Regions from separate parts of the Streptomyces sp. NPDC016469 genome, predicted to be linked through region 1. Evidence: predicted binding sites of a transcription regulator. Region 1 holds the regulator's gene; the other holds the start of a gene.

The links. Region 1 encodes HrcA, which represses chaperone genes, less so after heat shock. Its sites were predicted from a motif close to TTNGCACTCNGNNNNNCNGAGTGCNAA; they were not measured.
Region 2: a site for HrcA is predicted at 6,358-6,384, ahead of groES (co-chaperone GroES). Genes of this name have one in related genera too.

What each region holds. Positions count from the first base shown of each region.
Region 1 is NZ_JBEYCQ010000001.1:43,514-58,072, forward strand. It holds gene ABZ565_RS00195 (hypothetical protein) at 1-1,727, opposite strand, end outside; gene ABZ565_RS00200 (DUF3097 domain-containing protein) at 1,845-2,663, opposite strand; gene ABZ565_RS00205 (MBL fold metallo-hydrolase) at 2,764-3,486, opposite strand; gene hrcA (heat-inducible transcriptional repressor HrcA) at 3,659-4,675, shown strand; gene dnaJ (molecular chaperone DnaJ) at 4,676-5,812, shown strand; gene ABZ565_RS00220 (nitronate monooxygenase) at 5,934-7,007, shown strand; gene ABZ565_RS00225 (16S rRNA (uracil(1498)-N(3))-methyltransferase) at 7,004-7,750, shown strand; gene ABZ565_RS00230 (hypothetical protein) at 7,824-8,354, shown strand; gene ABZ565_RS00235 (PDZ domain-containing protein) at 8,435-11,653, shown strand; gene ABZ565_RS00240 (histidine triad nucleotide-binding protein) at 11,870-12,229, shown strand; gene ABZ565_RS00245 (ribonuclease Z) at 12,229-13,137, shown strand; gene ABZ565_RS00250 (adenosine deaminase) at 13,172-14,164, shown strand; gene ABZ565_RS00255 (MFS transporter) at 14,128-14,559, opposite strand, start outside.
Region 2 is NZ_JBEYCQ010000008.1:111,493-126,051, reverse strand. It holds gene ABZ565_RS11580 (sugar ABC transporter permease) at 1-796, shown strand, start outside; gene ABZ565_RS11575 (carbohydrate ABC transporter permease) at 793-1,647, shown strand; gene ABZ565_RS11570 (hydroxyacid dehydrogenase) at 1,676-2,704, shown strand; gene ABZ565_RS11565 (hypothetical protein) at 2,733-3,215, opposite strand; gene ABZ565_RS11560 (metalloregulator ArsR/SmtB family transcription factor) at 3,228-3,575, opposite strand; gene ABZ565_RS11555 (SRPBCC domain-containing protein) at 3,572-4,018, opposite strand; gene groL (chaperonin GroEL) at 4,167-5,792, opposite strand; gene groES (co-chaperone GroES) at 5,896-6,204, opposite strand; gene ABZ565_RS11540 (DUF6234 family protein) at 6,536-6,952, shown strand; gene ABZ565_RS11535 (polysaccharide deacetylase family protein) at 6,943-7,950, opposite strand; gene ABZ565_RS11530 (hypothetical protein) at 8,053-8,718, opposite strand; gene ABZ565_RS11525 (VOC family protein) at 8,765-9,235, opposite strand; gene ABZ565_RS11520 (hypothetical protein) at 9,316-9,588, opposite strand; gene tsaD (tRNA (adenosine(37)-N6)-threonylcarbamoyltransferase complex transferase subunit TsaD) at 9,585-10,685, opposite strand; gene rimI (ribosomal protein S18-alanine N-acetyltransferase) at 10,685-11,188, opposite strand; gene tsaB (tRNA (adenosine(37)-N6)-threonylcarbamoyltransferase complex dimerization subunit type 1 TsaB) at 11,185-11,823, opposite strand; gene ABZ565_RS11500 (hypothetical protein) at 12,048-12,593, shown strand; gene tsaE (tRNA (adenosine(37)-N6)-threonylcarbamoyltransferase complex ATPase subunit type 1 TsaE) at 13,074-13,625, opposite strand; gene ABZ565_RS11490 (alpha/beta hydrolase) at 13,594-14,559, opposite strand, start outside.

The sequences.
Region 1 (14,559 bases):
GTGTGGTGCTGGTAGAGGTAGACGCCGGTCAGCTCCTCCAGGGCCTTGCGGGTGCGCTCCGGGGACGGGGCGGTGAACGGACCCGCGTAGATCAGCGTCACGTACTTGTCGCCCTGCTCGATCGAGGCGTTCTCCTCGGCCACCGCCCGCTCGATCCGGTCGAAGGTGACCCCCGCTCCGGCCCCGTCCAGCTCCAGGCCGTTGCCCTCCGCGAAGCGCACCCGGGTGGTCGTCGCCACGCCGATGCACTCCTTGTCGCCGCCGCCCGGACCGGCCAGCCGCACCGAGTCCGTGTCGACGTCCGTGAGCGGCCCGTGGCAGTAACGGCCCGCCAGGTGGTTGCTCAGCAGCATCGTCCCCAGCAGCGCGCCGGCCACCAGACAGGCGACCGTCGTGCGCGACATCACCCACCACACCCACGTCCTGCGCACCCGCTCCGTGGACAGCTGCGCGTCCGCGTGCTCGTGGGTCAGCTGAGCCGTCGACAACGGCAGCAGCAGCACCCAGGCGGGCGTGGCCGTCCCCGAGGGCGACTGGCCCAGGCTGAGACGGCCCACCCAGTCCTCGTACCGGGCTCGCGCCGCGCCCGTGTGAGCGGGCGGCGGGTCGGGCGGCAGCGGCGGGGTGTGCCGCAGGATCTCGGCCGCCGGCAGGGAGGCCAGGAGCAGCAGCGGATCGACCTCGCTGCGCCGGGAGCGGACGTTGTTGATCGCGTTGATCAGCTGGACGCCGCCGTTGCTCTGGACGGCCCTCGGCAGGAAGACCACCGGCGGCACGGTCCGCTTGCCGCGCCGCCAGTCCGGCGCGTGCGGCCGGTAGTTGTTGCGCAGGTCCTCCAGCAGCGCCTGGACCCTCAGCTCCAGGTGGAACTGGCGGGACCGCTCGTCGCCCGCCGCCGCGTCGGCCACCCGCCCCGCGACCACCGCCGCCCGCGCCCGGATCACCCGCCACGAACCGCTCGGCGAGAACCGGGACCAGCCGTCCGACGGATAGCCGGTACTGGCGGCGGCCAGCGACGAGGTGGTCGCGAACCACTTGCTGGCCCGGCGCAGCCAGAGCAGCGGCGGCGCCGACGTCGACAGCAGCCGGATCACCGCGAGCCCGAGGACCGCCCCCACGGCCACCAGCGCGGTCGGCAGCCAGCCGATCTCGCCGAGCAGCACACCCAGGACCGCGATGACCACGGCCCCCACGAACGTCTCCGGCCGCACCGACTCACGGAACGCGGTCCACCAGGTGCCCCGGCCGCGCCGCCCGGCGCGCCAGCGCAGCGCGCTCAGCTCCTCCAGGATCCGCTCGTCGCGCTGGTCCCGGGAGGAGCCCGGGACCGGGTCCCGCAGCACGGCCTCGGTGGCCTGCTCGATGGCGCCGAGCAGCCGGGAACGGGGGAAGGCGAACGGCTTGTACTGCGATCCGCCCCGGGTCTCCCACGGCTTCTCGGTCAGCGTGCGGACCATGTCGAGCGCCGCGTCGTACGGGGTGTCACCGCGCCCGTCGAGCAGTCTCAGGGGGACGCGGCGCGGCTGGTTCGCCCGGTGGATCTGGCGCACGATCTGCTCGACCCGGGCGTCCACGGCGGCCGGCACGTCGGCGTCGGCGGCCTGGAGGACCACCAGCGGCAGCACGGGCCGGTTGTCGCGGTAGCGGTCGATGAGCTGCTGCACGAAGTGGAAGACGGCGGAGGCCGCCTCGTTCGCCGCACTGTCCCGCCAAACCTCGCGTGCCATCGCCCCCGTGCCTTCCCTCGCGAAAAGAGCCTGGCCCCACTCAATAACCGATGATGTGTGCGAGGCGCAGGCATTCGTCCGGATCGGTGCCGGATCGACGGGAAGACCCGCCGGACATCAGTCCGGAAGAGTGACGAAATCGATCAATTCCTCGACCCGGCCCAGGAGCTCCGGCTGAAGGTCCCGATAGGAGCGGACCGAGGACAGGATGCGCTGCCAGGCCGCGCCGGTGTTCTCCGGCCAGCCCAGCGCACGGCACACGCCCGTTTTCCAGTCCTGCCCGCGCGGCACCACCGGCCACCCGGCGATCCCCACCGACGCGGGCTTCACGGCCTCCCACACGTCGATGTACGGGTGCCCGACCACCAGCACGTCGCCGTCCGACACCTGGGCCGCGATCCGGGACTCCTTGGAACCGGGCACCAGATGGTCGACCAGCACGCCGAGGCGGGCGTCCGGCGCGGGCGCGAACTCCCGCACGATCGCCGGCAGGTCGTCGATGCCCTCCAGGTACTCGACGACCACGCCCTCGATGCGGAGGTCGTCGCCCCAGACCCGCTCGACCAGCTCCGCGTCGTGCCGCCCCTCCACGTAGATCCGCCCGGCCCGCGCCACCCGCGCCCGCGCCCCGGGCACCGCCACCGAACCGGAGGCCGTACGCGTGGGCCGCACCGGGCCCCCGGCCGACGGGCGCACCAGCGTGACGACCCGGCCCTCCAACAGGAAGCCGCGCGGTGCCATCGGGAAGACCCGGTGCTTGCCGAACCGGTCCTCCAGGGTCACCGTCGGCCCCTCGGCGGTCTTCTCGCACCGGATGACCGCGCCGCAGAAACCGGTGACCGCCTCCTCCACGACCAGATCGGTCTCGGCGGGCACCTCCGGGGCGGGGGCGGACTTCTTCCACGGCGGGGTCAGATCGGGCTGGTAGCTGCGCATCGCACGACGATAAGCGGGGAAGACCCGCGACACGCCGAACCGGGCGGCCCTCCGGCCCTCCGCCTTCCCCTCCCAGGACGCGGCCGAACCTCCGCCGCCCCTACGACACGCCGAACCGCCCCGCCAGCGCCTCCCGCTGGGCCCGGACGAACGCCGCGTCCACCACCGCCCCGTGCCCCGGTACGTACAGCGCGTCCTCGCCGCCCAGCTCCAGCAGCCGGTCGAGCGCCGCCGGCCAGCGCGCCGGGCGGGCGTCCGGGCCCGCCTGGGGTTCGCCGGACTCCTCGACCAGGTCGCCGCAGTACACCAGCGCGGGGGAGCCCGGGACCAGCACCGCGAGGTCGTGGCCGCTGTGCGCCGCGCCCACGTTCACCAGGACCGCCTCCCGGCCGCCGCCGAGGTCCACCGTCAGCTCCCCGCGCACCTCGTGGCCCGGGGCCACCAGCACATCGGCGGACCCGGCCGCGTCCGCCTCGGGCAGGCCCTGGGCCACTGCGTCCGCGTACAGCTCGTCCGCCCCGCGCCGCAGCAGCTCCGCCATGCCCTCGGAGCCGTACACCCGTGCCCCGGCGAACGCGGCCGTGCCCAGCACATGGTCGAAATGGGGGTGACTGAGTGCGATGTGCGTCACCCTCCGGCCGAGCAGCGCCTCCACCTGGGTGCGCAGTTCCGCTCCCTCGCGCAGTGACGAACCGGTGTCACAGAGCAGTGCCCCGTCCCGGCCGGCCACCAGCAGGGCCGTCGCGTCCCAGACCGGAAGGCGCCGCCGGCCCGTTCCGTGACCCAGCCGCTCCCATCCGAAGTCTTCCCAAGAGGCATCCATGCGGCGACGCTATCGGCAGCGACCTGGGCACCGTCGCCGGTCGCCCTTGCTAGGGCACCACCCCGTCGCCGTACACTGGCCGGGATCGCTGGCACTCGTACGCACCGAGTGCCAGGAGGAATCCCGGGAACGGCCCGGGAAGCACCGACGTGGACAGCTGGAGGTGTGCGCGATGCTCAGCGAACGCAGACTCGAAGTGCTGCGCGCGATCGTCCAGGACTACGTCGGGACCGAGGAGCCCGTCGGCTCGAAGGCGCTCACCGAGCGGCACAAGCTGGGGGTCTCCCCGGCGACCGTCCGCAACGACATGGCGGTGCTGGAGGAGGAGGGCTTCATCGCCCAGCCCCACACCAGCGCCGGGCGCATCCCGACGGACAAGGGCTACCGGCTCTTCGTGGACAAGCTGGCGGGCGTCAAGCCCCTCTCGTCGCCGGAGCGCCGCGCCATCCAGAACTTCCTCGACGGCGCGGTCGACCTGGACGACGTCGTGGGCCGTACCGTACGGCTGCTCGCGCAGCTGACCCGGCAGGTCGCCGTCGTGCAGTACCCCTCGCTGACCCGTTCGACGGTGCGGCATGTGGAACTGCTGTCCCTGGCCCCGGCGCGGCTGATGCTCGTGCTGATCACGGACACCGGCCGGGTCGAACAGCGGCTGGTGGACTGCCCGGCGCCGTTCGGCGAGACCTCCCTCGCCGATCTGCGGGCCCGGCTCAACAGCCGGGTGGTGGGGCGCCGGTTCGCGGACGTCCCGCAGCTGGTGCAGGACCTGCCGGAATCCTTCGAGAGCGAGGACCGGGGAACCGTGTCCACCGTCCTCTCGATCCTGCTCGAAACCCTCGTCGAGGAGACGGAGGAGCGGCTGATGATCGGCGGCACCTCCAATCTCACCCGCTTCGGACACGACTTCCCGGTGATGATCCGGCCGGTGCTGGAGGCACTGGAGGAGCAGGTCGTGCTGCTGAAGCTGCTCGGCGAGGCCAAGGACTCGGGCATGACCGTACGCATCGGGCACGAGAACGCCCACGAGGGGCTCAACTCCACGTCCGTCGTCGCGGTCGGCTACGGTTCGGGCGACGAGGCAGTCGCCAAACTCGGCGTGGTCGGACCGACCCGCATGGACTACCCCGGAACGATGGGAGCGGTACGCGCAGTGGCACGTTACGTCGGACAGATCCTGGCGGAGTCGTAAGTGGCCACGGACTACTACGCCGTACTCGGCGTGCGCCGCGACGCTTCCCAGGACGAGATCAAGAAGGCATTCCGGAGACTCGCCCGCGAGCTGCACCCGGACGTCAACCCCGATCCGAAGACCCAGGAGCGGTTCAAGGAGATCAACGCCGCTTACGAGGTCCTGTCGGACGCGCAGAAGAAGCAGGTCTACGACCTCGGCGGCGACCCGCTCTCGCAGTCCGGCGGCGCCGGCGCGGGCGGCTTCGGCCAGGGCGGCTTCGGCAACTTCTCCGACATCATGGACGCGTTCTTCGGTACGTCGTCGCAGCGCGGGCCCCGCTCGCGCACCCGGCGCGGCCAGGACGCCATGATCCGGCTGGAGATCGACCTCTCCGAGGCTGCCTTCGGCACCACCAAGGACATCCAGGTCGACACCGCCGTCGTCTGCACCACGTGCAGCGGCGAGGGCGCGGCCCCCGGCACCTCGGCGCAGACCTGCGACATGTGCCGCGGCCGCGGTGAGGTCTCCCAGGTCACCCGGTCCTTCCTCGGCCAGGTCATGACCTCGCGGCCCTGCCCGCAGTGCCAGGGCTTCGGCACGGTCGTGCCGACCCCGTGCCCGGAGTGCGCCGGCGACGGCCGCATCCGCTCGCGGCGCACGCTGACCGTGAAGATCCCCGCCGGTGTCGACAACGGCACCCGCATCCAGCTCGCGGGCGAGGGCGAGGTCGGCCCCGGCGGCGGTCCCGCCGGCGACCTCTACGTCGAGATCCACGAGCTGCCGCACGCGGTGTTCCAGCGCCGCGGGGACGACCTGCACTGCACGGTCACCATCCCCATGACGGCGGCGGCCCTCGGCACCAAGGTGCCGCTGGAGACGCTGGACGGCCTGGAGGAGGTCGACATCCGGCCGGGCACCCAGTCCGGCCAGTCCGTCCCGCTGCACGGGCGCGGCATCACCCACCTGCGGGGCGGGGGACGCGGCGACCTCATCGTGCACGTCGAGGTGACCACTCCGATGAAGCTGGACCCCGAGCAGGAACGCCTCCTGCGCGAACTGGCCAAGCTGCGCGGCGAGGAGCGGCCCACCGGCCAGTTCCAGCCCGGCCAGCAGGGCCTGTTCTCCCGCCTGAAGGACGCCTTCAACGGCCGCTGACGGCTTTGCGCGCACACGGTACGGGCCCGGGCTCCGGGCCCGTACCGACGCGCTGCGGCCGGGCCGGACGCTGTCGCGGGGCGGGCATCACGGGACAGGAAGGACATGACACGATGCGGTCATGCCCTCCGCGCTGACCGCTCTCCTCCGGTATCCCCTCGTGCAGGCCCCCATGGCCGGCGGTCCTTCCTGCCCGCAGCTCGCCGCCGCCGTGTCCGAGGCCGGCGGGCTCGGTTTCCTGGCCGCCGGCTACAAGACGGCGGACGCCCTGCGCGACGAGATCCAGCAGGTGCGCGCCCTGACCGGGCAGCCCTTCGGCGTCAACCTCTTCATGCCGCAGTGCGAACCGGCCGACCCCGCCGCGCTGGAGGACTACCGTCGCCGGCTCGCGGGCGAGGCCACCGGTTACGAGACCGAGCTCGGCGACCCGGACCTCCCCGGCGACGACGGCTACGAGGACAAGCTCGCCGTCCTCCTCGACGCCCCGGTCCCGGTCGTCTCCTTCACCTTCGGCTGCCCCTCGCGGGACACGCTCGACGCGTTCGCGGCCGCCGGTACGTACACCGTCGTCACGGTCACCTCGCCGGAGGAGGCCCAGGCCGCCGAGTGGGCCGGGGCCGACGCCGTCTGCGCCCAGGGCACCGAGGCGGGCGGGCACCGCTCCACGTTCCACGACGACCCGGCGACCGAGGACGGCGGGACCGGACTGCTGAGCCTGGTCGGCCAGGTCCGCGAGACCGTGCAGATACCGGTCGTCGCCGCCGGCGGCCTGATGCGCGGCGCCCAGATCGCCGCCGTCCTCGCGGCGGGCGCCGACGCCGCCCAGCTCGGCACCGCCTTCCTGGCCTGCCCGGAGTCCGGGGCCCACGTCCTGCACAAACAGGCCCTGATCAACCCGCTGTTCGTCCGGACCACCCTGACCAGGGCGTTCTCCGGGCGCCCGGCACGCGGCCTGGTCAACCGCTTCGTGCGCGAGCACGGCCCGTACGCCCCCGCCGCCTACCCCCAGGTCCACCACATGACTTCCGTGCTGCGCAAGGCCGCCGCCCGCGTCGGGGACGCCCAGGGCATGGCGCTGTGGGCCGGGCAGGGGCACCGGATGGCCCGCGAACTGCCCGCCGGCCGGCTGGTCCGGCTGCTCGCCGACGAACTGGACGCCGCACGGACGGCAGTGAGCACAAGGAGCACACAGTGACGGCACCCGTCTTCGTCGTCGGACACCTGCCGGACGCCCCCGAGTTCGTCCTCGACGGGCCCGAGGGACGCCACGCCGTCTCCGTGAAGCGGCTGCGCACCGGCGAGGAGGTCGTCCTCACGGACGGCCGCGGCCGGTGGGCCCAGGGCCTCGTGCGCGCCGCCGAGGGCAAGGACCGGCTGGTCGTCGGCGACCTGGACCCGGTCCACGAGGAGCCGCGCCCCGCGCTGCGGATCACCGTCGTCCAGGCCCTGCCCAAGGGGGACCGGGGCGAGGTCGCCGTGGAGACGATGACCGAGACCGGCGTCGACGCGGTCGTCCCGTGGCAGGCGGCGCGCTGCATCACCCAGTGGAAGGGCGACCGCGGACTCAAGTCCCTGGCCAAATGGCGCGCCACGGCCCGGGAGGCCGGCAAGCAGTCGCGCCGGGTGCTGTTCCCGGACGTGGCGGACCTGGCCACCACCAAGCAGGTCGCCGGCCTCCTCGCCGCGGCGGACTTCGCGGCCGTCCTGCACGAGGACCGCGACTACGCGAGCGAACCGCTGGCCACCGTCGCCCTGCCCGACGAGGGCGAGATCGTGCTCGTCGTCGGCCCCGAGGGCGGTGTGTCCCCGGACGAACTGGCCGCGTTCGCCGCCGCCGGCGCCCGCGCCTGCCGCCTCGGCCCCACGGTCCTGCGCACCTCGACGGCGGGCACCGCGGCGACGGCGCTGCTCCTGGGACGCACGGGGCGCTGGTCGTAAAGCCGTCCCCGATGGGGTGGTTGTGCCCGGAAGCGGTCTACCGCGCCGTCACATGCGGTGGGAAGCTGCCCGTATGGGGACATCAAGGGCAGGGGGCCGTCGTGCGGCCCGTCGTTTTCCGGCCGCGCTCTGCCTCGCCGCGGCCGCCGTCGCCGGGCTCACCGCCTGCGAACCGGGCGACACCACCGGCGCGTTGAACACCGCGTCCGTCGCCTTCACCACGGACCGGACCGCCACCCGCGCCCTGGAGCACGAAGGCGTCCGGGTGCGCTGGCTGACCTGCACCGCCTCGCTCGACGGGGACGGTGCCACCCGCTCGGCCGCGCCCTCCGCCGCGCGCCGGACGGCCGAGGTCCACTGCGACGGCAAGACGAGGTCCGGCGGGGACATCGCGCTGGACGGACAGGTGACGTACGCGGTCGAAGGCCGGTGCGTACGCGGCGACATGACCGCGAAGAGCGGAGGCCGCGCCGTCTTCCGGGCCACGCTGCTCGGCGACTGCACCGCCCCGGCCACGACCGCGCCGCCCGCCGGACCCCCGGGCCGGGGCAACGGCCCGACGGCCACCGTGACGGTGACGGTCACCGCGTATCCCGGCAAGTGAACGGACCTCCGGCGTCCGGCCTGCGACGTACTCCGGCCAACCCCGTGCCACCCGGCACACCCTCGGCCTAGGGTGATCGTGTGACACAGCCTTCCTACCTCAGGTACCCCCATGTCCAAGGTGATCTGATCGCCTTCACCGCAGAGGACGACGTCTGGCTCGCCCCACTCGACGGCGGCCGGGCGTGGCGGGTCAGCGCAGACAACCGTCCCGTCACCCAGCCGCGCATATCTCCCGACGGCACCCTCGTCGCCTGGACGTCCACCCGCGACGGGGCTCCCGAGGTGCACCTCGCCCCCGCCGACGGCGGGCCCTCCCGGCGGCTCACCCACTGGGGCGACGCCCGCACCACCGTGCGCGGCTGGACCCCCGAAGGCGACGTACTGGTCACCAGCACCCAGGGCCAGGTCTCGCTGCGCCGCACCTGGGCCCGGGCCGTCCCGGTCGACGGCGGTCCCGCGCGGACCCTCCCGTACGGCCCCGTCGGCTCCCTCGCGTACGGGCCCGGCGGGCGCGTCCTGCTGCTCTCCGCCACCATGGGGCGCGAGGCCGCCTCCTGGAAGCGCTACCGGGGTGGCACGGCCGGCAAGCTCTGGATCGCGTCCGAGGACGACCCGCTCGCATTCGCCCGGGTCCACCAGGACCTCGACGGCAACATCGAGTGCCCGATGTGGGTGGGGGAGCGCCTCGCGTTCCTCTCCGACCACGAGGGCACCGGCGCCCTCTACTCCTCGCTGCCCGACGGCTCGGACCTGCGCCGGCACACCCCCGTCGGCGGGTTCTACGCCCGGCAGGCCACCACCGACGGCACCCGGGTCGCCTACGCCTCGGCCGGTGAACTGTGGCTCCTGGACAGCCTGGAGAGCGACGAGCCCCGCCGCGTCGAGGTCCGGCTCGGCGGCCAGCGCGCCGACCTCCAGCCCTACCCGCTGCACGCCGACAGCCACCTGACCAGCGCGTCGCCCGACCGCACCGGCCGGGGCAGCGCGGTCCTGTCGCGGGGCGCCGTCCACTGGGTGACCCACCGCGAGGGCCCCGCCCGCGCGCTGGCCGCCGAGCCCGGCGTACGGGCCAGGCTGCCGCGCACCTTCCAGGCCGACGGCGACCAGCACGTCGTCTGGGTCACCGACGCCGAGGGCGACGACGCACTGGAGATCGCCCCCGCCACCGGCACCGCCCCCGGCGCCGCGCCCCGCCGCCTCGCGGCCGGCCGGCTGGGCCGCGTCCTGGATCTCGCCCCCGCCCCCGACGGCAGCCGGTTCGCGGTCGCCGCCCACGACGGGCGGGTGCTGATCGTCGAGCGGGAGAGCGGCGAGATCCACGAGGTGGACCGCAGCGAGAACGGCGACGCCTCCGGCCTCGCCTGGTCGCCCGACTCCGCCTGGCTCGCCTGGTCGCACCCCGGCCCCGAGCCGCTCAGCCAGCTCAAGCTCGCCCACATCGCCGACCTCTCGGTCTCCGAGGCGACGCCCCTGCGGTTCCGGGACTTCGCGCCCGCCTTCACCGCCGACGGAAAGCACCTGGCCTTCCTCTCCGAGCGCGCCTTCGACCCCATCTACGACGCCCACGTCTTCGACATGGCGTTCATCGGCTCCTGCCGGCCGCACCTGCTCACCCTCGCGGCGACCACGCCTTCCCCGTTCGGACCGCAGCTGCACGGCCGGCCCACGGAGAAGGAGAAGGGCGGCGACGGCGAGGACAACCCCACCGCGCTCCCCATCACCCGCATCGACCTGGACGGCCTCGCCGACCGGATCGTGCCCCTTCCCGTCGAGGCCGCCGTCTACTCCTCGCTGCGCACCGCGCGCGACGGGCTGCTCTGGCTGCGCCACCCGCTCACCGGCGTCCTCGGCACCAGCGGGGCCGGCCCGGACGCCCGCCGCCCGGACACCGTCCTGGAGCGGTACGACCTGGAGAAGCTGCGCTGCGAGGAGCTGTCCTCGGACGTCAGCCGTTTCGCCGTCAGCGGTGACGGGAAGCGGCTGGCGATCGTCAGCCACGGCAAGCTGTCCGTCGTCCCCTCCGACAGCCGTGTGCCCGCGGGCGACGACGACCACGACGACGCCGTGACCGTCGACCTCTCCCGCATCCGCCGCACCCTCGACCCGGCCGCCGAGTGGCGCCAGATGTACGACGAGGCCGGGCGCGTCATGCGGGACAACTTCTGGCGCCCCGACATGGGCGGCGTCGACTGGGACGGGGTCCTCGACCGCTACCGGCCGGTCCTGGAGCGCGTCGCGACCCACGACGACCTCATGGACCTGCTCTGGGAGGTCCAGGGCGAGCTGGGCACCTCGCACGCCTACGTCACCCCGCCCGGCGGCTGGCGCGACGACGCGGCCCGGCAGGGGCTGCTCGGGGCGGACCTCTCGCGCGCGGAGGACGGCAGCTGGCGCATCGACCGCGTGCTGCCCTCCGAGACCTCGGACCCGGCCGCCCGCTCGCCGCTCGCCGCTCCGGGCGTCGCGGTCCGGGCCGGTGACGCGGTCCTGGCCGTCGACGGGCACCCGGTCGACCCGCTCACCGGGCCCGCGCCGCTGCTCACCGGCGCGGCCGGCAAGCCGGTCGAGCTGACCGTCGCGCCTGCCGACGGGGGCGACCGGCGCCACGTCGTCGTCGTGCCCGTCGCCGACGAGGAGGCCCTGCGCTACCACGCGTGGGTCGCCGACCGGCGGGCGTACGTGCACGAGCGGTCCGGGGGGCGCCTCGGCTACCTCCACGTCCCCGACATGGTCGGCGGCGGATGGGCCCAGATCCACCGCGACCTGCGCACCGAGATGGCGCGTGAGGGCCTGGTCGTGGACGTCCGGGAGAACCGGGGCGGCCACACCTCGCAGCTCGTCGTGGAGAAGCTGGCCCGCCGCATCGTCGGCTGGGACCTGGCGCGCGGCATGCGCCCCACCAGCTACCCGGGCGACGCACCGCGCGGGCCGGTGGTGGCCGTGGCGAACGAGTTCTCCGGGTCGGACGGCGACATCGTGAACGCGGCGATCAAGGCGCTCAAGATCGGGCCGGTGGTCGGGGTCCGGACGTGGGGAGGCGTGGTCGGCATCGACAGCCGGTACCGGCTGGTCGACGGGACGCTGGTCACGCAGCCGAAGTACGCGTTCTGGCTGGAGGGGTACGGGTGGGGCGTCGAGAACCACGGCGTGGACCCGGACGTGGAGGTCGTGATGACGCCGCGGGATCACGCCGAGGGGCGTGACCCCCAGCTCGACGAGGCGGTGCGGATCGCACTGGAGTCGTTGGAGCGGGTGCCGGCGAAGGTGGCGCCGGAGCTGCCGGGGCTCCCGGAGTGAGCTGAGCGGGGTGGGGGCGGGTGTGCCTGCGGCGGGCCTGTTCCCCACCCCGCCCCTTCCCGAACCCGGGGCTCCGCCCCGGACCCCGCGCCCCAAACGCCGGCGGGGCTGACACCTGAGCCCCTCCGGCGATTGAGGAGCGGGGGTACGGGGGCAGCGCCCCCGGATAAGCTGGGCGGCAACGGATCACCCGAGGCCCAAGGAGCGCGTAAGCGAATGGCAGGAGAACCGCAGCCCGACTGTCTGTTCTGCAAGATCGTCTCGGGGGAGATCCCGGCCACCATCGTCCGCGAGACCGACACCACCGTCGCGTTCCGCGACATCAACCCCCAGGCCCCCACCCACGTACTCGTCATCCCGCGCCTGCACCACCCGGACGCCGCATCCCTCGGTGCCGCCGAACCGCAGGTGCTCGCCGACGTGCTGTGCGAGGCCGGCAACGTCGCCGCCGACGAGAAGATCGACCGGACCGGGTACCGGGTCGTGTTCAACACCGGTGCCGGCGCAGGCCAGACCGTCTTCCACGCGCACGCCCATGTCCTCGGCGGCCGGGGCCTGGAATGGCCGCCCGGATAATGTCCGCCCGTGAACTCGTCGTGCTCGGGACCGCCAGCCAGGTCCCGACGCGGCACCGGAACCACAACGGCTACCTGCTGCGCTGGGACGGCGAGGGCATCCTCTTCGACCCCGGCGAGGGCACCCAGCGCCAGATGCTGCGGGCCGGGGTCGCCGCGCACGACATCAACCGGATCTGCGTCACGCACTTCCACGGCGACCACTCGCTGGGCCTGGCCGGGGTGATCCAGCGGATCAACCTCGACCAGGTCCCGCACCCGGTGACCGCCCACTACCCGGCGAGCGGGCAGCGCTTCTTCGACCGGCTGCGGTACGCGACCGCCTACCGCGAGACGGTGGAGCTGACCGAGGCCCCGGTCGCCGCCGACGGACCGCTGGCCACCACCGCCGCGTACACCCTCGACAGCCACCGGCTCTCGCACCCCGTCGAGTCGTACGGCTACCGGCTCACCGAGCCCGACGGGCGGCGGATGCTGCCCGCGAAGCTCGCCGAGCACGGCATCGCGGGGCCGGACGTCGGACGCCTCCAGCGCGAGGGCGCCCTCGGCGGGGTCACGCTCGCCGACGTGTCCGAGCACAGGCGCGGACAGCGGTTCGCGTTCATCATGGACACCAGGCTCTGCGACGGCGTCCACGCCCTCGCCGAGGGCTGCGACATGCTGGTCATCGAGTCGACGTTCCTCGACGCGGACCGGGAGCTGGCCGCCGACCACGGCCACCTGACCGCCTCCCAGGCGGCCCGGGTCGCCCGGGAGTCGGACGTACGGCACCTCGTCCTGACGCACTTCTCGCAGCGCTATCCGGAACCGGAGGCGTTCGAGGCCGAAGCCAGGGCGGCCGGTTACCAGGGCGAGCTGACCGTCGCCCAGGACCTGATGCGCGTACCGGTCCCCAGCCGTCACGCGTAGCACCACGCACCACCCCCACACGATTGAGATCACCGTGCACCTCCCCAAAGCCGAACTCCACCTCCACATCGAGGGGACCCTCGAACCGGAACTGGCCTTCGCGCTCGCCGCGCGCAACGGCGTGACCCTGCCCCACGCGGACACCGAGGCCCTGCGGACCGCGTACCTCTTCGAGGACCTGCAGAGCTTCCTGGACCTCTACTACGCGCTGATGGCCGTGCTGCGGACCGAGGACGACTTCGCGGAACTCGCCGACGCCTACCTCACCCGGGCCGCCGCCCAGGGCGTCCGCCACGCCGAGATCTTCTTCGACCCGCAGGCCCACACCGCGCGCGGCGTGCCCATCGGCACCGTGATCGAGGGCCTGGGGCGGGCGCTGGAGCGCAGCGAAGAGAAGCACGGCATCTCCACCCAGCTGATCATGTGCTTCCTGCGCGACCAGTCCGCCGAATCGGCCCTGGAGACCCTGGAGGCGGCCCGCCCTCACCTGCACCGGATCAGCGCCGTCGGCCTGGACTCCGCCGAGGTCGGCCACCCGCCCGTGAAGTTCCGCGAGGTGTACGAACGGGCCGGGGAGCTCGGCCTGCGCAAGGTCGCCCACGCGGGCGAGGAGGGACCGCCCTCGTACATCCGCGAGGCGCTCGACGTGCTGGGCGTGGAGCGGATCGACCACGGGCTGCGCTGCATGGAGGACCCGGACCTCGTGCGGCGGCTGGTCGCGGAGCGCGTACCGCTCACGCTGTGCCCGCTGTCCAACGTACGGCTGCGCGCGGTCGACACCCTGGAGGAGCACCCGCTGCCCGCGATGCTGGAGGCCGGGCTGCTCTGCACGGTCAACTCCGACGACCCCGCCTACTTCGGCGGGTACGTCGGAGACACCTTCCACGCCGTCCACGAAGCGCTCGGCCTGGACCGCGAGCAGCTGCGCACCCTGGCCCGCAACTCCTTCCGGGCGGCCTTCCTCGACCACGACGAGGAGCGCAGGGCGCGCTACCTGTCCGAGGTCGAGGCGTACGCGTTCGACTGACCGCCCTCCGGGCCGGCCGTCCGGAACGCGTTCCTGCCGAGGCGCCTGCGGCGCAGGGCCGGGATGCTGATCTCCGTGACGGCCTGCTCGGGCGCACCCACCTTGGGCACCGCGCCGGGCACCGCACCCGTGGTGACCGCCAGCAGGGCCGCCGGCGCACCGCCCCGGCGGCGTACCGAACCCGGCACCAGCGGACGACCGCCGACGTGCAGGGCGACGGCCGTCACCGGCAGCGCGACCAGCAGGGTCGCCGCGCCCAGGACCAGTCCCATCCCCGGGAACCCGGCCTCCTCCGACAGCACACTGCCGAGCACCGGTCCGCAGGCGACGCCCACGGACGACGCGGAGCCGGCGAGGACCGCCCAGCGGCCGCGTACGTCGAGGGAGGCGGCCAG
Region 2 (14,559 bases), on a different contig from region 1:
CTGGCTCAGCCTCTTCACCGAACAGCAATCGGGGCTCGGCTTCGGCGGATCCGAGACGGTCTTCACCGGACTCGGCAACTACACGGCGGCGCTGGGTGACCGGGTCTTCCGCGACGGCTTCCTCGTCCTCCTCGGCTACTGCGCCGTCTACATCCCGCTGATGGTCGGCGGCGCCCTCGGGCTCGCCCTGCTGCTCGACTCGGCGCTCGCCCGCGCCCGGCGCTTCTTCCAGCTCGCGCTGTTCCTGCCGCACGCCGTGCCCGGCATCATCGCCGCGATGATCTGGCTGTACCTCTACACGCCCGGTCTCAGCCCCGTCGTCTCCGCGATGCACTCCGGCGGCATCGGCTTCGACTTCTTCTCACCGGGCGGCGCGCTGCCCTCCGTCGTGAACATCGCGCTGTGGGAATGGCTCGGCTACAACATGGTGATCTTCTACGCCGCCCTCCAGGCCATCGACCGCTCCGTCCTCGAAGCGGCCACGGTGGACGGGGCGAGCGGCGGGCGCATCGCGTTCAGCATCAAGCTCCCGCTGATCCGGTCCTCGGTCGTCATGGTCGTGCTCTTCACGATCATCGGCTCGCTCCAGCTCTTCACCGAGCCACTGATCCTCAACACCGGCTCCGGGTCCGCCGTCTCCTCCTCCTGGACACCGAACATGTACGCCTACACCGCGGCCTTCGCCCGTAACGACTTCGGACTCGCGGCCGCCGCCTCCGTACTCCTGGCGCTCACCGCCGCCCTGCTGTCCTTCGTCGTCACCCGCCTCACCGGCCGGAAGGGCGCGCACGCATGAGCACCACGACCCGCAAGAATCCCTGGCTGTCGAAGGCCGCCGTCAACGGAGCGCTGCTCCTGGCCGTCCTCTACATGCTCTTCCCGCTCGTCTGGCTGGTCACCGCCGCCACCAAGGACACCGGCTCGCTGCTCGCCGGGGACACCTTCTCCTTCGAGGGCTTCGACCTCTCGAAGAACCTCTCCGACATCGCCTCGTACGGGGACGGCGTCTACTTCCGCTGGTACGGGAACAGCCTGCTGTACGCGGGGGTGGGCGCCGCGGTCTGCTCGCTGATCTGCGTGGCCGCCGGGTACGCCTTCGACAAGTACGAGTTCCGGGGCAAGGAGAAGCTGTTCGGGCTCGTCCTGCTCGGTGTGCTCGTGCCCACGACGGCGCTGGCCCTGCCCATGTACCTGCTGGCCAGCAAGCTCGGCATCGTCAACACGTACTGGTCGGTGCTGATCCCCGTCCTGGTGAACCCCTTCGGCGTCTACCTCGCCCGGGTGTTCTCCGCCGGCTACATCCCGGGCGAGGCGCTGGAGGCCGCGCGCATCGACGGCGCGGGCGAGCTGCGCACCTTCTTCTCCATCGGGCTGCCGATGATGATGCCGGGGTTCGTGACCGTCTTCCTCTTCCAGTTCACCGCGATCTGGAACAATTTCTTCCTCCCGCTGGTGATGCTCTCCGACCGCGATCTCTTCCCGCTGAGCCTCGGCCTGTACTCCTGGAACACCAACACCCACAGCGAGCCGGCCTTCTACCCGCTCGTCGTCACCGGGTCCCTCCTCGCCGTCATCCCCCTGATCGTCGCCTTCGTCTCCCTGCAACGGCACTGGAAGGCCGGACTCACCGCCGGCAGCGTCAAGTAGCCCTCACCTCAAGGGAGTCGTTCCCACCATGCAGTCCACCCCTGACCCCCGGCCGTCGGTCCTGCTCGCCATGGGCCCGGACATCCACCAGCGCCTCTTCGAACCGCGCCACCGCGACCGGCTCGCCGCCCTCGCCCGTACGGACCCGGCCCTCGTCGCCCACGACCTGGCCGACCCGGACCCCCGCGTCGCCGCCGCGCTCGCCGAGGCCGAGGTCCTCCTCACCTGCTGGGGCGCCACCCCGCTCACCGAGCAGGTCCTCGCCGCCGCGCCCCGCCTGAAGGCGGTCGTCCACGCGGCCGGCTCCGTCAAGCACCACATCACCGACGCCTGCTGGGAGCGCGGCCTCGCCGTCTCCTCGGCGGCCGGGGCCAACGCCCTGCCGGTGGCGGAGTACACCCTGGCCACGATCCTGCTGGCCAACAAGCGCGTCCCGCACTCCGCCCACGTCTACCGCGCGGTCCGCGCCGGCCACGACTGGCGCGCCGAGCTGGACGGGGCCGGCAACTACCGCCGCACGGTGGGCATCGTGGGCGCCTCCCGCATCGGCCGCCGGGTCATCGAGCTGCTCCGCCCCTTCGACCTGGCGGTCCTGCTGTACGACCCCTTCGTCACCGCGGCCGAGGCAGCCCTGCTGGGCGTCGAGCAGGTCGCCCTGGACGAGCTGTGCGCCCGCGCCGACGTCGTCTCCGTGCACGCCCCCCAGCTCCCCGGGACCCACCACATGATCGGCGCCCGCCAGCTGGCGCTGATGCGGACCGGGTCGACGCTGATCAACACGGCCCGGGGCTCCCTGATCGACGAGGCCGCCCTGCTGCGCGAACTGGTCCCGGGCCGGCTGCACGCCGTACTCGATGTGACGGACCCCGAAGTGCCGCCCGCCGACTCCCCGTTGTACGACCTGCCGAACGTCCTCCTGACCCCGCACGTGGCGGGCTCCCTCGGCAACGAGCTGCACCGGATGACCGACCACGCGCTGGACGAGCTGGAACGGTACGCCCAGGGCCGCCCGTTCGCGGAGCCGGTGCACCCGGCGGCGCTGGACCGGTCGGCGTGACGTCCGGGCACGCGCGGAGGCCCCGCCTTCACGCGTGCCCGGGGGCGGCGGCGCGGAGATCGAGGAGCTGACGCGTATGCACGGGCACGTGGTCCTCGGCGAGGCCGTCCACGAGGCTCGCCAGGGGCATCGGCCGGTCCAGCACGACGGCGTCATGGGAGAGAAGGAGGGTCGGCACCAGGACCGAGGCGGCTTCCTCGTCGAGCCGGTCGGCGATGTCGCACAGGACGGTGGCCTGACTCCGGACATGGTCGATCAGGTCCGTCCGGCCCGCGTGCTCCGTGATGATCCGGCCGAGGTTCCAGGGGTCGAGGGAGACCCGGTTGTCGAAGGCGGGCCGTGAACCGGCGACGACCGCCAGGGCGACCGCCGCGATCGAGGCGTCGACGCTGAGGAGATGGGCCAGTATCTCGTCGGCGTTCCATCCCCCGTCGTCCGCGTCGCCGAGGCCGGGCAGGGCCGCCGCTTCGAGCAGCCTGTCGTAGGCGGTGCGCAGTGCTGTGGTGTCCATGGCGTGCTTCCTTCACTCCTGTTCCGGCGCCTCGGCGACGCGTTTGATGCGGGCCAGCCGCCGGTCCCAGGAGGCCGCGAGCGAGGCCATCCACCGCGCCGTCGCGTCGAGCGCCGCGGGCCGTACCGCGTACCGCACCTCACGTCCGACCCGGCCGCCGGAAACCAGCCCGGCGGCCTCCAGGACGGCGAGGTGCTTGACCACCGCCTGCCGCGAGACGGGAAGCCGTCCGGCGAGCGTCGTGGCCGTGGCCTCGCCCTGTGCGGCGAGCAGGTCGAGCAGCCGGCGCCGCGTCGGGTCCGCCAGCGCGGCGAGGACACTGTCGACGGCCTCGGCGGCGCCGGGACGTTCCTCCGTCACGGGGCGTGCTGTTCGGCGCGGGCCCTGAGGGCGTCGAGCTCCAGGGGCCAGCCTCCGGCGTGGTCCTTCAGATTCCGGCTGCGCAGCTCCTCGGACGCGGCCAGCGCCGCGAACCCGCTCTCGACCACGCGCAGCCGCGTCCCCTCGCCTTCCTGGGTCAACGTGAACTCCACCAGGGTGCTGTTGTCCTCGCGCAGCTCCTCCCCGGGGAACGCGCTGGTCCAGCGGTACGCGAGGTACGTGGGCGGCTCGACCTTCTCCACCCGCACCGGGAAGTCGCCGTGCTCGGTGTTCCTCGCCGTCATCGACTCGCCTTCCTTGGCCACGGTGCCCGGCAGACTCGCCTTGTCGGCCACCCAGAAACCGGGTTGGGCCACCAGCGACCAGACCCGCTCAAGGGGCGCCGCGATCAAGGTCTCGCGTTCGATCCGGTCCTCGCTCATGAGGGCTCCCTCATCGTCACCGTCGGATGCAACTCCAGGGTTGCACTTTGCGAACCCGGACGCAACCCGGGGGTTGCGCCTGACCGGTCACCACACAGCAAAGAGGCCCGGTCCCCTCGCGGGGTGCCGGGCCTCTTCGGGGCAAACGCTAGTGCGAGTGACCGTGGCCGTGGCCCGCGGCCTCCGGCTCGTCCTCGGCCGGCTTCTCGACGACCAGGGTCTCGGTCGTGAGCAGCAGCGACGCGATGGACGCGGCGTTCTCCAGGGCGGAGCGGGTGACCTTGACCGGGTCGATGACGCCGGCCTTCACCAGGTCGCCGTACTCGCCGGTCGCGGCGTTGAAGCCCTGGCCCTTGTCGAGCTCGGCGACCTTCGAGGTGATGACGTAGCCCTCGAGGCCGGCGTTCTCGGCGATCCAGCGCAGCGGCTCGACGGCGGCGCGGCGGACGACCGCGACACCGGTGGCCTCGTCGCCGGTCTTGCCGAGGTTGCCCTCCAGGACCTTGACGGCGTGGACGAGGGAGGAGCCACCGCCGGAGACGATGCCCTCCTCGACCGCGGCGCGGGTCGCGGAGATGGCGTCCTCCAGACGGTGCTTCTTCTCCTTGAGCTCGACCTCGGTGGCGGCACCGACGCGGATCACGCAGACCCCGCCGGCCAGCTTCGCCAGGCGCTCCTGGAGCTTCTCGCGGTCCCAGTCGGAGTCCGTGGCCTCGATCTCGGCCTTGATCTGGTTGACGCGGCCGGCGACCTCGTCGGCCTTGCCGCCGCCGTCGACGATGGTGGTGTCGTCCTTGGTGACGGTCACGCGGCGGGCGGTGCCCAGCACGTCCAGACCGGCCTGGTCGAGCTTGAGGCCGACCTCCTCGGCGATGACGGTCGCACCGGTGAGGGTGGCGATGTCGCCGAGCATGGCCTTGCGGCGGTCGCCGAAGCCCGGCGCCTTGACGGCGACGGCGTTGAACGTGCCGCGGATCTTGTTGACGACCAGGGTCGACAGGGCCTCGCCCTCGACGTCCTCGGCGATGATCAGGAGCGGCTTGGAGCCACCGGCCTGGATGACCTTCTCCAGGAGCGGCAGCAGCTCCTGGATCGAGCCGATCTTGCCCTGGTGGATCAGGATGTACGGGTCGTCGAGGACGGCCTCCATACGCTCCTGGTCGGTCACCATGTACGGGGACAGGTAGCCCTTGTCGAAGGCCATGCCCTCGGTGAAGTCGAGGTCCAGGCCGAAGGTGTTGGACTCCTCGACGGTGATGACGCCGTCCTTGCCGACCTTGTCCATCGCGTCCGCGATGAGCTCGCCGACCTGCGGGTCCTGCGCGGAGAGCGCGGCGACGGCGGCGATGTCGGACTTGTCGTCGATCGGGCGGGCGGTCGCGAGGAGTTCCTCGGACACGGCCTTGACGGCGGCGTCGATGCCCTTCTTCAGGGCGGCCGGGGAGGCGCCGGCGGCGACGTTGCGCAGACCCTCGCGAACGAGCGCCTGGGCGAGGACGGTGGCGGTGGTGGTGCCGTCACCCGCGACGTCGTTGGTCTTGGTCGCCACCTCCTTCACCAGCTGGGCACCCAGGTTCTCGTACGGGTCGTCCAGCTCGACCTCGCGCGCGATGGTGACACCGTCGTTGGTGATGGTGGGGGCACCGAACTTCTTGTCGATGACGACGTTGCGGCCCTTGGGGCCGATCGTCACCTTCACCGTGTCGGCAAGCTTGTTGACGCCGCGCTCAAGGGCGCGACGGGCGTCCTCGTCGAACTTCAGGATCTTCGCCATGGAGCTGAACTGTTCCTCTCAAAAACAAGAACTGCGCCCCTGCCGCCCGGCTAGTTATGTCGCAGGGGGCCAGGGGCGCAGAACAGAAGCAAACGTGGGTGAATTACTTCTCGATGATCGCGAGGACGTCGCGCGCCGAGAGGACGAGGTACTCCTCGCCGTTGTACTTCACCTCGGTGCCGCCGTACTTGCTGTACAGCACGACATCGCCGGTCTTGACGTCGAGCGGCAGGCGCTCGCCGTTCTCGAAGCGGCCCGGGCCCACGGCCAGGACGACGCCCTCCTGGGGCTTCTCCTTGGCGGTGTCCGGGATAACCAGGCCGGAGGCCGTGGTCTGCTCGGCGTCGAGCGGCTGGACCACGATGCGGTCCTCGAGCGGCTTGATCGCAACCTTGGAGCTGGCGGTCGACACGATCCGGTCTCCCCCTTCGGAGATCTCACGGGGTTTAACAGTCTTTGGGTGGCGACCAGGTGGGCCCGTCGTCGCGGGTGCCGGACCTGCCGGTCGCACAGTACTGCTGGCACTCTCCAGTAGGGAGTGCCAGCACTGAGACTATGACCGCGGTTAGCACTCGGTCAAGCGGAGTGCCAATTCCCGCCCCTCGTGGCGTACGCGGGAGCCGCCCGCCCCCGCGGCTGCGGCTGCGGCTGCGGCTGCGGCTGCGGCTGCGGCCCCGCAACGTTCCGGCCACCGTAGGGACAACGCGGGGGCCGCCCGGACCGTTCCGGTGGACGGTGGTGGCATGCGCATACGACCCGCCGGCCGGGACCGCCCGGCCGCGACCCGCCCGGGACCGGTGGCGACCGGCTGCCTGGACGTGGTGCTCGGCCTGCTCCTCATCGCGCTGGAGGGGGTGCTCGCTGCGGTCTTCTTCTACGCGTACACGGGCTCCGACCCCCGGCCGCCGAACCCGGACATGACGGAGGCCGGACCGCCCGGGACGGACTGGTCCGGCACTCTCGTCCTCGCCACCGTCACGGTGACGGCCTGTGTGATCGCCGTGGTGCTGCTGCGCCACGGGCTGCTGATCGCGGGCGCCGTCCAGCTGATCGGCGTCTGCCTGCTGCTGGTCCTCACGCTGACGGCCTGGCACAGCGCGTACGAGGACGCGCACCCGGAGCCCGGGGACGCCCGCGCGTACGCCGCCTCCTATACGTAGTCCTCCAGGCGGGCCACGGCGTACCCCTGGTCCGTGACGACCTTCATGACGGAGCGGACCAGGTCGGGCATGCTGCCCTTCCAGTCCTCCTTGCCGCGGAAGTGGGTGAGGATGATGTCGCCGGGGTGCAGGGTCCGGTCCTCCTCGCGCCACTCCATGTGGTCGGGGAACGCCTCCGCCTCCCACAGCGGCACGGCGGTGATGCCGCAGGACTTGGCGACCTTCAGCGTGTCGGCGTTGTAGTTGCCGTACGGCGGCCGGAACAGCCGGGGCCGCTTGCCGAACTGCTTCTCGATGATGTCCTGCTCGCCGCAGATCTCGCGCTTCTGCTCGTCGCGGGAGAGGCCCGGCAGGTAGCGGTGGTTGAGCGTGTGGTTGCCGAGCACGGTCCCGCGGGACTGGGCGTCCTTGAAGTACGTGTAGTCGTCGCGCACCAGGTAGTCGCTGAGGAAGGCGCTGTACGGGATGTTCAGCTCCGACATCATCTTCAGCAGCTCGGGGTCCTTGTCGTCCCCGTCGTCCATCGTCAGGAAGACGACCTTGTCCGTGGTGGGGACCCGGGTGAAGACCGGCGGCAGCGAGTCGTCCTGGCCCTCGACCTCGAAGCCCTTGCGGGTGGTGAGGTGCGGCTTCTTCGCGGGCGGTACGGGCGCCGCGAGCGGCGTGCCCGCCAGGCCCCACCTCTTGGCGGCGACCGCACGGGCGGCCTGGGCGAGTCTGGCCCGCTCCGCCCGCGCCGCGCGGGTGCCGAGCGCCCCGGCGGCCGGTTCGGCCTGCGGCCCCGCCTGGCCTGCCTGGAGCTTCGCGCTCCGGGCGGCGCCCGCGTCCTCGTCCCCGGCCGCACAGCCGGACGCGGCGGCGGCGACCAGGAGCGCGGCGGCGACCGCGTAACCCGGCCCGCGCCGCAAGCGACCCCGTACCCGCTGCCGCCCACCCGTCACCGCACCCGGTTCACGCCCATTCATGGCCAATTTGTCCTTTTGTCGTACTGGCTGCATGGCGCCGGATCCTGCCAGTACGTGACGGGGCATCGGCTCCGACACCGCCGCCGGGCACGCGCGGTCCCCCGGGTGGCTCACACGGAGGCGGCCGGGAAGGCTTCAGCGGTGGACGCCGCCGCCCTGCGCGACCGGCGCGGGCCGCGCGGCCGCCCCGGCCAGCGTCCGCACGATCCAGCGCCGGTGCCAGAACGCCTTGAAGACGCCGACGAGCCCGACGAGCCAGGCCAGCAGCCCGAGCCCCATGATCAGGACCATCAGCCCGTACGTGTCCTCACCCCGGACCGCTCCGGCGGGCACGACGACGCAGAGGTAGAGCCCCAGCGCACCGAGCGCGAAGGAGGGCAGCAGCCACCCCAGCGTCGTGCCGGGCAGCCGGAGTCCGGCATCGCGGGCGGGGTCGCGGTCCAGCTCGCCCCACTGCGTGAGCAGCCGGCGCACCGCCACGTCCCGGCGCAGCCCGACGACGAGCAGGATCACCGCCGGGATCAGGGCGCCGGCGCCCAGAGCGAGCATCACCACGCCGACGATCGCGCTGATGGCGTCGTACGACTCCTCGAAGGTGATGACCGCCGTCCCGATGAACGACCAGCCGATCGCGCCGACCGCCCCCCACAGCCACAGCAGCCCGAGCCGGCCGGGTCCGATGTGCGCCTTCACCAGCGTGCCGAGCAGGAAGGACCGGTCGGCGAGCAGCGCGTCCCGGTCGGGCCAGGCGCGTATCTCCACGGGCGGCGGGGGCGGCGGCAGGACGAAGCGAGGGGACATGGGCAGACCCTATCGAGCGCCCCTGGCCCCAAGTGGCGGGCGGGGCTCAGGCGTTGCGGATGGCCTCGATGTCCAGGCGCCTCATGCCGAGCATCGCCTTCATCGCGCGGGCGGCCTTCTCCGGGTCCGGGTCGGTCAGGGCCTCACCGAGGCCCGGCGGGACGATCTGCCAGGAGAGGCCGTACTTGTCCTTGAGCCAGCCGCACTGGCTCTCCTGGCCGCCGCCGGAGGTGAGTTCGTTCCACAGCCGGTCCGCCTCCTCCTGCGAGTCGCACTCCACGGAGAGCGAGACGGCCTCGGTGAAGGTGAACTCGGGCCCGCCGTCGAACGCGACGTACTCCGCGCCGTCCAGCTGGAACCGTACGGTCATCGCCGTGCCCTCCTCGCCGGGGCCCGCGGCGGTCCAGCGGGTGGTCTCCAGGACGCGCGAGTCACCGCCGACGACGGAGACGTAGTAGTCGGCCGCTTCCTCGATCAGGCCCTTCGGGTACCACAGGAACGTGGTGACCTTCTGCATGGTGCTCTCCTCACGTACAGGGGCAAAGTGCCGTGAAGGGTAGACCGCGCGGGCGCCGGGAACTCATCGACGTGCCGGAGCTAAACCGCTCCGAGCGATGCGAAGCGCCAGCGGTGGACCGGCCGGGTGACGAGGTCCGGGTCGGGCTCGGGCAGCTCCGGCAGCTCGTCGGCGTACGCGCCCTGCCACCAGGTGATGACGAGGACCCGGTCCTGCGGGGCGCGCAGCAGCTCGCTGCGGAGCGGGGGGCGGGGCAGCGCGGCGGCGCGGGCGCGGGCCCACTCCGCCAGCTCGCCGCCCCGGCCCTCGGCGGCGCGGGCCTCCCACATCAGGGCGGTGACCGGGGCGCTCATGAGTAGAGGTTGTCCTTGCTGATCTCGTGCACGTGGTCGTGGTCGTGCGTGTGGGCGCCCGGTACGTGGGTCTCGGTGACGGGCAGCGAGGAGTCGGCGGACAGCTCCAGGTCGGAGGCGGGCCGGTTGCGGGCGACCATCTCGGCGCCGAGCGCGGCGACCATCGCCCCGTTGTCGGTGCACAGCTTCGGCCGGGGCACGCGCAGCCGGATGCCGGCCCGCTCGCACCGCTCCTCGGCGAGCGCGCGCAGCCGGGAATTGGCCGCGACGCCGCCGCCGATCATCAGGTGGTCGACGCCCTCGTCCTTGCAGGCGCGGACGGCCTTGCGGGTGAGCACGTCCACCACGGCCTCCTGGAAGGACGCGGCCACGTCCCGGACGGGCACCTCCTCGCCGGCCGCCCGCTTGGCCTCGATCCAGCGGGCGACGGAGGTCTTCAGGCCGGAGAAGGAGAAGTCGTACGCGGGGTCGCGCGAGCCGGTGAGACCGCGCGGGAAGGCGATCGCGGCCGGGTCCCCCTCGCGGGCGAGCCGGTCGATGACCGGGCCGCCGGGGAAGCCGAGGTCCAGGACCCGGGCGATCTTGTCGAACGCCTCGCCGGCCGCGTCGTCGATGGTCGCGCCGAGGGGCCGCACGTCGTTGGTGATGTCCGGCGCGAGCAGCAGCGAGGAGTGCCCGCCGCTGACCAGGAGCGCCATGGTCGGCTCGGGCAGCGGGCCGTGCTCCAGCTGGTCGACGCAGATGTGGGACGCCAGGTGGTTGACCCCGTAGAGCGGCTTGTTCAGCGCGTACGCGTACGCCTTGGCGGCGGAGACGCCGACGAGCAGGGCGCCCGCGAGGCCGGGTCCGGCGGTGACCGCGATGCCGTCGAGGTCGCGGCCGCTGACGCCGGCCTCCTTCAGGGCGCGCTCGATGGTGGGGACCATCGCCTCCAGGTGGGCGCGGGAGGCGATCTCCGGGACGACGCCGCCGAAGCGGGCGTGCGTGTCGACGCTGGACGCGACGGCGTCCGCGAGGAGCGTGGTTCCCCGGACGATGCCGACCCCGGTTTCGTCGCAGGAGGTCTCGATGCCGAGTACGAGCGGTTCGTCAGCCATCAGTGGATCCCGTTTTCTTCTGCTTCTTCGTGTACGTGGAGGCGCATGACGAGCGCGTCGATGTTGCCCGGCTGGTAGTAGCCGCGGCGGAAGCCGATCGGTTCGAAGCCGAAGCGCTCGTACAGCTTCTGGGCGCGCGTGTTGTCGACGCGGACCTCCAGGAGCACTTCGGCGCACTCGAAGGCCGTGGCGTGCCTGAGCAGGTCGGTCAGCAGCTCGGAACCGAGGCCGCCGCCCCAGTGGTCACGGGCGACGGCGATCGTCTGTACGTCGGCGAGGTCACCGGCGGCGGCGAGGCCCGCGTACCCGACGATCCGGCCGGTGCCGGGCTCCTCGGCGACGACGTAGCGGCGGGTGGCCGCCGGGCCGCGCGCGTACGCCAGCTCGGACCAGAACATGCCCGCCGACCAGGCGTCCTCCGGGAACAGCTCGTGCTCGAGGGCGAGCACGGGTTCGATGTCCCACCAGCGCATCTCGCGCAGCACCGCGGTCGTGACGGTCACTTCGGGGTGACCACCTTGTAGTTCTTCGGGACCTGCGCGTCGGGCCTGCGCAGGTAGAGCGGCTGCGGCGGCAGCAGCTCCTCGCCCGCCGCGAGGCGTTCGGCGGCGAGGCCCGCGAGGGCGCCAGCCGCGAGGTGTTCGGGGCCGCGCGCGTCCGGGAACGCCGCGGGGTACAGCACCGCGCCCGCGCCGACGACCGGCAGGCCCGCGAGCCGGTCCGCGATGTCGGCGGGCCGGTCGACGGAGGGGCCTTCGGTCCGGGTGCGGGCGTCCTCGTAACGCGCCCAGTAGACCTCCTTGCGGCGGGCGTCCGTGGCGACGGCGAAGGGGCCGTCGAGCCCGGCGGCGTACGCGAGGCCGTCCAGGGTGCACAGGCCGTGCACGGGCACGGAGAGCGCCGAGCCGAAGGTGGCGGCCGTCACCAGGCCGACGCGCAGTCCGGTGTACGGGCCGGGGCCGACGCCCACGACGACGTCCGTCACGGCGTCGAGTGTCATTCCGGCGTCCGCGAGGACCCGGTCGACGGCGGGCAGCAGCAGCTCCCCGTGCCTGCGGGCGTCGACCTGCGCGGACTCGGCGACGACACGGGTCCCGTCGTGCAGGGCGACGGTGACGGCGGGGGTGGCGGTATCCATTGCGAGCAAGAGCACGCAAACAGCCTACGGCTCCGGCGCGGCCCGCCCCGCGCCCCGTACGGCATCCCGGCCCGGGCTGTCCCGGCTGCTACCGTCACCGGGTATACGCGGAGTACGTGTAAACGCTTGTACGACTTACGGTTCGCGTACGACGTACGGTTCGCGCCTTACGGCACACGACAGCGAAAGAGGCACGCACGGTGGCAAGGGGCAGCTCGGGAATCGTGGCCGCGCTCACCGCGGCGGCCGTCGCGGCGGTCGGCTTCCTGGCGTACCAGGCTTCCGCGAATGTGCCGGACGACCTGGCCGCGAAGCCGAAGGCGTCCGCCAGCGCCTCGCCGTCCGCCCCGGCCGGCGAGCACGGCAAGGCCAAGCCGAAGAAGGACCCGCTCACCGTCCCCGCCGGCTCCGGCACCGGGGCCCGGGTCGTCTACGCGCTGCACGACCGCCGGGTGTGGCTGGTGGACGCGAAGGGGAAGGCGTCGCGGACGTTCAAGGTGATGCCGAGCCCGGTGCACGCGGTGCCGGGCACGTATCACGTGACGTCGCGCTCGGGCAGCGTGAAGGGGTCCGACGGCGTGCCGATCGAGCACGTGGTGCGGTTCGCCACGGTGAACGACGTGACGATCGGCTTCAGCGCCGCGCAGGACGGGTCGATGGAGGAGCCGGACCCCACGGTGAAGGCGGGGGGCGTGCGGATGTCCCGGGCCGACGGGGATGCGGTGTGGCGGTTCGCCACGGTGGGGGCGACGGTGGTGGTGGTCCCGTAGCGCGGGCCGCCCCTTTGTCCTCAATCGCCGGACGGGCTTGATTCGCCGGTGCGGGCCGTGCGCTCCCCCGTTACCGATGTCCTCAATCGCCGGACGGGCTTGAATGTGCGGCCCGTCCTCGGACGTGCCGAAGATGTCCTCAATCGCCGGACGGGCTTGAATGTGCGGCCCGTCCGGATTTTGCCGCGCGAGTGGTCGTGGCCGGGCGGTCGGGGTTCGTCGGGCGGGGCTTGTTGCGTGGGGACGGGGGTGTCGATACCGCGGTTGCCGCCGCGTTCGCGGCCAGCAGGGTGCTCATCGGTACCGCCGCTCGCGGCGGCCCGGTTTCGCGGTCGGATGTCGGCATGGCGCCTCCTGGGGCTCCGGCTCCGGTGGAAGGCGTGGTTAGGTAGACCTAACCCGCTCTCGTCCTCCATGTCACCATGCCCGCCCCGTCCCGCGCAACATTTTGCCGACACCGCGTCGGAAACAGCCGCCCGCTCAGCCCCAGGGCGCCCAGGACTCGTTCCGCAGCCCCGCCCAGCGCGTCCCCACGCCCACCAGGGTCACCGTGCGGCGCTCGTCGTCGGTGTCCCCCACCGCCCGGTCGATGAACACCTGGAGCCGGTCGTCCGACAGCTCCTCGACCTTGCCGTCGCCCCACTCCACGACCACCACGGACTCCGGCAGCGACACGTCGAGGTCCAAGTCCTCCATCTCGTCGAGACCGCCGCCCAGCCGGTACGCGTCGACGTGGACCAGCGCGGGCCCGCCGGTGAGCGAAGGGTGGACGCGGGCGATCACGAAGGTGGGGGACGTCACCGCGCCCCGTACGCCCAGGCCCTCGCCGAGCCCCCGGGTCAGGGTCGTCTTGCCGGCGCCCAGCTCGCCGGTGAGCATCACGAGGTCGCCGGGGCGCAGCGCGGCGGCGAGCCGGCGGCCCAGGGCCTGCATCTGTTCGGGGGAGTCGAGGGCGAGGCGCACACTGACGGCGCCGGGGACGTGTCCGTACGCGGCGGCCTCAGTGGCCGCCGGGCTGTTCTGCGGTTCCATGCCCGCCAACGTTAGAGGACTCCGGTACGGCTCCGGCCCGCACCAGCAGGTCCGCGAGCCGGTCGGTCACCGTCTCGGGGTGCTCCAGCATGACCAGGTGCCCGGCGTCCGGGACGATGACCAGTTCCGCGTCGGGCAGCAGGTCCGCGATGGCCTCGCTGTGCGAGCTGGGCGTCACCAGGTCCTTGTCACCGGCCAGGATGAGGACCGGGAGGTCGCGGAAGAGGGGCAGGGTCGCGCTCTTGTCGTGCTCCGCGAAGGCGGGGTAGAACTCGGCGACCACGTCGATCGGAGTGGACTCGATGAGCCGTTCCGCGAACCGCGCGACGGCCGGGTCCACGTCCCGGGAGCCGAATGAGTACCGCTTGACCAGCCCGGCGAACAGGTCGGCGGTCGCCCGGCGCCCCCGCTCCACCAGTTCCGCCTGCGAGCCGAGCGCCCGCAGCACCCCGGGGAGCACCCGCCGCACGGCGTTGACGCCCATCACGGGCAGCCCGAAGCTGACCTCGTTCAGCCTGCCGCTCGACGTACCGACGAAGGCGACGGCGGCGACCCGGTCGCGGATCAGCTCCGGGTACTGCTCGGCGAGCGCCATGATCGTCATGCCGCCCATGGAGTGGCCGACGAGGACGAGCGGGCCCTCGGGCGCCGCGGTGTCGATGACGGCCTTGAGGTCGCGGCCGAGCTGGTCGATGCCGACGGGCACCCCGCCCCCCTCGCGGGCCTGGGCGCGGCCGCGCTCGGAGCGGCCGTGGCTGCGCTGGTCCCAGTGGACGGTGCGCACGATGCCGCGCAGGGCGGCGCGCTGGAAGTGCCAGGAGTCCTGGCCGAGGCAGTAGCCGTGGCTGAAGACGACGGTGACGGGGGCGGGCTCCTTGCGCCCGAAGAGGCGGCGCCGGCGGGGGCCCGAGGGGGCGGGGTCCTCCGGGGGATC